3 regions of the Sphingomonas sp. Leaf28 genome follow, and region 1 is predicted to be linked to each of the others. Evidence: riboswitches for the same ligand, from Rfam matches in the RefSeq annotation. Region 1 holds a riboswitch; each other region holds the start of a gene.
The links. Region 1 has a riboswitch for cobalamin ahead of ASE79_RS04115 (TonB-dependent receptor plug domain-containing protein). Riboswitches for the same ligand answer to the same signal wherever they lie in the genome.

Region 1 (2,262 bases):
CAGCGCCGCGTTCGCGCCGAACGTCGTGTGGTTGCCGAAATCCTCGTGGTCGTCGTTGCGGACGCCGCCGGTGAGCGTGAGGATGTCGAGCGGCTTGACGATCAGCTGGCCGTAGACGCTGGTGATGCCGGTGTCGGCATAGGTGAAGCCGTCGTTGAAGCGGCTATTCTCGCGCTCGACGCCGGCGACGACGCGAACCTGGTCGAGCGGGCGGAAGTCGCCCTGATATTCGTAGCGCTCGCTGCGGCCGCGGCCGAGGAACGACGGCTCTGCACCAAAGGCCGGTTCGTACGTGTCGCGGTTGATGTCGGCGATCGTGAACGCGACTCGGTTGTTGAACCGCCCGTCGGCGAAGTTCGCGTGCAGCCCGGCATAGCCATAGAGCTCCTGCGTCTTGCCATAGTCCGCGGTGTCGGCAAGCACATAGTCCGGCGCGGGAAAGCCATCGAGTTCGGCCCGGCTGTCCGCGAAATAGCCACGCAGATCGAGGCCGATCCCGGGTGCGAACTCGACGCCCAGCCGGCCGGTCGCGCCGTATTGGCGATAGCCGTCGCGCTCGGTACCGCTGGCCGCCGACGAGATGCCGTCGGTGCGCAGATACCCGCCGGTGAGCGAGCCCGACACCGGCCCCGTCGCGCCGGAGATGCCCGCGCTCGCGAACATGCTGTCGGCATAGCCATATTCGGCGTTGGCGCGCGCCTGCAGCCCCTCGGCGGGGGCGGCGGTGATGATGTTGACGACGCCGCCGATCGCCTGGCTGCCCCAGGGTACCGAGTTGGGGCCGCGCAGCACCTCGATCCGCTCGACCGAACTCGCCAGCAGGTTGCCAAAATCGAAGCCGCCGCCGGTCGAGGCCGGATCGTTGACTCGCACGCCGTCGATCACGACCAACGTCTGGTCGGATTCGGCACCGCGGATCCGCACGCCGGTCAGCGCCCCTAGCGTGCCGTTACGCGTGACGGTGACCCCGGGCGTGGTCGCGAGCAGATCGGACACCACGACCGTCTGCCGCCGCTCGATCTCGGCGCGATCGATCACGGTCACCGCCTGCCCGATCTCGCTGGCGGGTTGCGCGACTCGGGTCGCGGTCACGACGACGTCCGACGCGTCGGCGGCCGGGAGCGTCTGGGCATCGGCCGATGCCGCGATCGCGGCGGCGCTCAGGAGGAGGAGGAACTTCGTCATGGGGCACGTCCTGGCAGAGCCGCCCACGACCATTCGCGGACCGGCAGACGTCTCTCGCTCGAGGACACCCCTTCGATAGGGCACTCGTCCGCACCGGAGCACCCGCCCGCGCAGTGGATCGACCGTGACGGGCAGGTCTCCTGGCTTCCGGGTCGTCGCTGCCACCCCGCCTTCCCAGGCCGAGACCCAGTGGCGCAATCGGGGTGGCCGCTATCCGGTCACAGTTGCGGGGACAGCGCCGGTCTTGCGGATGGGGATCCTGACGACCCTGCCCGCGCACCGGCTTCCCTTTTGATCCCGTCGCCGGGAACCCTTCACAGGGTTTGCATTAGTCGCGGGTCCGGCACGGGTCAACGCAAGCGCGGATGCGACCCTGCCCCCTCAGCGCAGGCCGTAGCGCAACCCGACCCAGATCGTCCGCGGCGTGGCGCGCTCGACGATATTCGCGCCGCTGATCCCCGCCTCGACACGCGCATCGAACAGGTTCTCGCCGCGCAGCTCGGCGACCAGCGCGCGCGTGATCGGCAGCGCGGCATAGCCATCGAGCGTCGTCGCCGGATCCAACACGCGGCTGTTCTGGTCGTCGTCATATTGCCGGCCGATCCGCCGCACGGTCAGCGACAGCGCGGCGGCATCGCGCCGCCAGTCGACCGTCCCCGACACCTGGTCGCGCGGCGTCTGCGCCGGGCGAAGGCCATCGAGCGCAGCGGTGAGCCCGGACCCCTCGACCGTCGAATTGGTGTGCGACCACGATGCCTGCACGCCGAACGGCCCCGCATCGGGGCGATACGCCGCGTCGAGTTCGAACCCGTGCGCGCGGATCGCATCGAGATTCTGGCGGACCCGGTAGGTCGTCACCCCCGGCAGGATCTGCGGCGGGCTGGTCGTCGTGACGTTGGCGATCGCATCCTTGAGCCGGTTGTAGAAATAGGTCGCGGCGATCGTCACCCCCGGCGCGGGCGTCAGCGTGACGCCAGCCTCGATCCCCGTCAGCCGCTCGGGCGACAGCAGCGCGTTCGCCGCGGTCGCGTCGTTGCCGACACGGAACGGGCGGTACAGCTCGTTGAGCGTCGGCAA
Region 2 (2,262 bases), on a different contig from region 1:
GGGCGATAGGATCGTGTCGTCGCCGCTGCCTTCCCCGGCCAACACCGCCGCCTGATCCCGCGCGCGAACGACGTAGTGATAATAGTCCCCGCGGACCCCACCGATCAGGCGGAGGCCCTTAACCGGCGTCCATGTCGCTTCGCCATACAAAGCTGCCGACGCTTCCTCGACATGGTAGCGGCCGAGCGATGACAGGAACGATCGCGCGCTGGTGCGGTACACACCGACGCTACCGATATGGTCGTAGCGCTCTTCGGTACCGAGCGAGACGGCGAGGGTCGGCGCGAGCGTCCAGCGCTTTTCGCCCCGTGCACCGACGATCCAGCGTTTGTCGAACTGGCGGATTTGCGCGCTGGTCCCGTCCGGATCGGTGTAGGTCGGGTTCGAATACATCGACCAGTCGTAGAACTGACCATACACATTGGCGTGCCAGTCCGGCTGGCGGACCGCGATATTGCCGACCAACCGTGTGGTCTCGCCGCGTGCAGTCGGATCGGGTGAGCAGAAGACGTCCTTGCAGAGCGCGGTACCGATTATGCGCTCCGGAATTTGTTCGGTCGGACGCCAGGTCGCGCGGTAGGCGTTGAGCGACGCTTCGATCTGGCCTGCACCGGCTGGAGCAGTATATTTCGCGAAGCCAGAGGCATGGCGCAGATGCTCAGGCTCCTCCCAAGGGCCGTCATAGACCTTGGTCTGCGCGACGAGCGTCAGTTTGCCGGTGCCGATCCCGTCGATCGTGCCACCCGCGGCGATCCGGCCATAGCCATAAGAGCCGCCCTCGACCGACAGGAACGGCCGGGCGAGGCCATCGATCGTGGTCATGTACGCAGCCCCCGCCAGCGCGAAGTCGCCGCCATCGGCACGGTATGGCCCTTTGCGAAAATCCTCGCGCGCGACGATCTCCGGGATCAGTCCGTTGAGATCGAGATAGCCCTGGCCGTGACCGTGCGTGCGCAGGTTCATCTGCACCCCGTCGATATAGGTCGTGAAGTCCGAGCCGTGATCGAGATTGAAGCCACGCAGGAAATACTGGTTGGCCTTGCCGCTGCCCGAATGCTGCGCAGCGACCATCCCGGGAATCGCTTCCAGCAGTTCGGCGACGCGCAGCAGCGGGCGAACCAGAAGGTCGGCCCCGGCGACGGTGCCCTCACTCGCTGCATGCGCAACACCGATCTTCGCTTCGCCGCGGCCGAACACGACGATGTCGTTTGGTGCCTGTGACGGCACAGCCTCGGTGTCTTGCCCCTGAGCCCATGCGGGTGTGGTGCTACATGCCGAAGCGATAGCTATGCATTCGAGCCATTTTGTTCGTAATCTCAGATTCTTCATGTCCGTCCCCCGTGCGCCAAGCGACTTTGGACGGGGGCGTCCGCTGTGAACGGTCGGCGCGCGTCGGCAGGCGGACGCAAGCGCCCGCGACACGAACCGATGCGACCCCCGCCGCTCGTTCGTCGCTCAGACGGAAGAACCGTGCCCCGACCATCCCCTGGACCAAAGCAAGAGCGACCAGACGCTGGCAGGTCTCCTGGCTCACGGGTCGTCGCTCGACATACGGCCTTCCCGGATCTCGGCCGTTACGGCGTTGGTCCAGTGGCTGCACCCTCCAGAAGAGGACGCGATGTACGTCTCGCTCGCCGCTTACAGTTGCAGGGACAGCCTCGGCTTCGGGAGAGCGTCTCCCACACCGTGTTCCCTATTAAGTCCCTCTCGGGACACCAACGCGATCATTGTCGGGTCGGAGACACTTCTCCGGCCTGACGGACATTGCGTACCGGGGAAGGTTCCGATCGGCAAGACAGCCTCGGCCTTCTCTGATCCCGTCCGTTTGCAGGGTAGATCGACACGGCAATGACAGGACTGCCTGCCTGCGCTACCCGCGTTCGGTGTTCGCCGTTCGTCGCCTCCTAGCGCAACGCTACTTCGCGGCCTCGTGTGCGCGGCAACGCTGTTGCTCAAGCTGCTCGTACCGACCGGGTACATGATCGGCAGCGAGCACGGCCGGATCACAATCGAGCTATGTTCCGGCGTCGCCCCTCGAGCCGTGACGATGGCAATGCCGGGTATGCACGGCGACATGCCTGATCACAGCAAGTCGCGGGACCACGGCAAGGCTGAAATGCCGTGCGCGTTTGCGGGCCTGTCAGCCGCAACGCTCGGTGCGATCGATCCTATTCAGCTCGTCATCCTGATCGCCTTCGTCATGGCGGTCGGGCTTTCACCGACCGTGCTGCCGGCGATCACTCGCGTCAGCTACCTGCGCCG
Region 3 (2,262 bases), on a different contig from region 1:
TGGGCATGGTGGCCCCGCCCCGGCAGCTGGTGGCGCGCGCTCCGCTTCAAGCGCGACGCCGCGCCGCTCCGTTGTCTGTATGACTGGCACAAGCTGATCGGTCTGGGCGGCGCGATCCTCGTGCTCGTCGTCACCGCGACCGGGGTGATGCTCGATTTGCCCGACCAGACCCGGTTCGTGATCGCGCGCGCCTCGCCCCTCTACCGGACCCCGCCGCTGGCCGTGGTCGCGCGCGGCGCGCGCCTGCCGGTCGATCGATTGGTCGCCATTGCCGAACACGTCTTCCCCGGAGCCGCGCTCGCCTGGATCGAGACGCCCGCCTCGCCGACCGGCGCCATCCGGATCAATCTCGCGCAGGACGGCGAACCCAGCCGCCGTTTCCCACGCACCAACGTTTGGCTCGATCCCTATACCGGTGCCGTCCTCGCGACGCGCGACGGGCTTGCCGAGACGGGCGGCGACGTCGTGATGAACTGGCTCCACCCGCTGCACGGGGGAGAGGCGCTGGGGCTGACGGGGCGCATCCTGGCCTTCATCGCTGGCCTCGTGCCGATCGCGCTGTTCGTGACCGGCGTGATCCGGTGGCAGCGTCGTCGCGAGCGCCGCACGCCGCAAAGGACGATTGGCACTCGCGGCGAACCCGGCTAGCACGATGCGCGAGCAGCCGGTTCGACCGGAGGCTCGCTAGATCGCGTCGGTGCCCTTCGGGGCTTGAAGGGGAATGCGGTGCGGAGGGTTCGCCATCCAATGCCGCAGCTGTCCCTGCAACTGTAAGCGGCGAGCGAAACGCACACGCCCTTCGCGACGAGGGGCAGCCACTGGGTCAACGACCTGGGAAGGTGTGGCGTGGAGCCGTGACCCGCGAGCCAGGAGACCTGCCGGCGTCTGGTCGCTCTCGTCCCGGCCCAGGGGGTGGCCGAGGCACGGTGAACGCCGTCTGAGCGACGACCTTGTGGCGGGGGCCGCATCGACGACGCGCGTCGGCCGCTCATGGCGTCCGGTCTTCACGCGTCCCGGCCGCGTGCGGCAGGTCCCCGTCCTCGTCGGACGCCGGGGAGTTCTGCATGACGACGATGACGATCGATGAGCCCGCCAAGAAAACGCCCGGCGGGCCGGCACGGATGGCGACGCGCAAACGCATCGGCTGGATGTTCGCAAGCCTGGTCGCGGCCAATATCGCCGCCTGGGGCTGGGCCTTCTCACTGTTCCACGCGCAGCCGCTGATGCTCGGCACCGCGTTGCTCGCCTGGGGGCTGGGCCTGCGCCACGCAGTCGATGCGGATCATATCGCCGCGATCGACAATGTGACGCGCAAGCTGATGCAGGACGGCCAGCGCCCGATCGCGGTCGGCTTCTGGTTCGCGATCGGCCATTCGGGGATCGTGCTGATCGCCGCGGTCGCCATCGCGCTCACCGCCAGCGCGCTCGCGCAGTTCGAGGCGTTCAAACAGGTTGGCGGCGTGATCGCCACCGTCATCTCGGCAGTGTTCCTGTTCACGATCGCCGCGATGAACCTCGTCATCCTGCGCTCGGTCTGGCGGACGTTCGGCCATGTCCGCAGCGGCGGCGTCTATGTCGAGGAAGACCTTGATCTGCTGCTCGGCAACCGCGGGCTGCTCGCGCGTCTGTTCCGGCCGATGTTCCGGCTCGTCACGCGCAGCTGGCACATGGCGCCGCTCGGATTCCTGTTCGGGCTCGGCTTCGATACCGCAACCGAGGTCGCGATCCTCGGCCTGTCCGCGAGCCAGGCCGCGGACGGTCTGTCGATCGGCACCATCCTCGTCCTCCCGATCCTGTTCGCGACGGGCATGGCGCTGGTCGATACGGCGGACGGTGTCGTGATGCTCGGCGCGTATGAATGGGCGTTCGTGAAGCCGATCCGCAAGCTCTACTACAACATCACCATCACGCTGATCTCGGCAATCGTCGCGATCGCGATCGGCGGGATCGAGACGCTGGCGCTGCTGGGCGCCAAGCTCGGCCTGTCGGGGGGCGTCTGGGATCTGGCGGCCGCGCTGGGCGAGAATTTCAACGGCCTCGGCTTTGCGATCATCGGCCTGTTCGTGCTGTGCTGGGTGCTGAGCTTTGCGATCTATCGCTGGAAACGCTTCGACGAGATCGAGGTCGTGCACGGATGATACCCCTTCGTCATCCCGGGCTCGACCCGGGACCCAGAGCCAAACGCCGAGTCATGCGTGGCTCTGGATCCTGACTTTCGTCAGGATGACGGGCGCGAGCGAGTTGGCAGTCCCGTGATATTCC

Region 2: another riboswitch for cobalamin. It lies ahead of ASE79_RS15520 (TonB-dependent receptor); the one in region 1 lies ahead of ASE79_RS04115 (TonB-dependent receptor plug domain-containing protein).
Region 3: another riboswitch for cobalamin. It lies ahead of ASE79_RS09755 (HoxN/HupN/NixA family nickel/cobalt transporter); the one in region 1 lies ahead of ASE79_RS04115 (TonB-dependent receptor plug domain-containing protein).

The regions. Positions count from the first base shown of each region.
Region 1 is NZ_LMKX01000001.1:881,382-883,643, forward strand. Features, by position in the region: gene ASE79_RS04115 (TonB-dependent receptor plug domain-containing protein) at 1-1,185, opposite strand, end outside; cobalamin riboswitch at 1,298-1,515, opposite strand; gene ASE79_RS04120 (TonB-dependent receptor) at 1,567-2,262, opposite strand, start outside.
Region 2 is NZ_LMKX01000010.1:9,766-12,027, forward strand. Features, by position in the region: gene ASE79_RS15520 (TonB-dependent receptor) at 1-1,329, opposite strand, end outside; cobalamin riboswitch at 1,498-1,735, opposite strand; partial or broken gene ASE79_RS20460 (recombinase family protein) at 2,253-2,262, shown strand, end outside.
Region 3 is NZ_LMKX01000007.1:738,654-740,915, forward strand. Features, by position in the region: gene ASE79_RS09750 (PepSY-associated TM helix domain-containing protein) at 1-648, shown strand, start outside; cobalamin riboswitch at 679-898, shown strand; gene ASE79_RS09755 (HoxN/HupN/NixA family nickel/cobalt transporter) at 1,149-2,138, shown strand.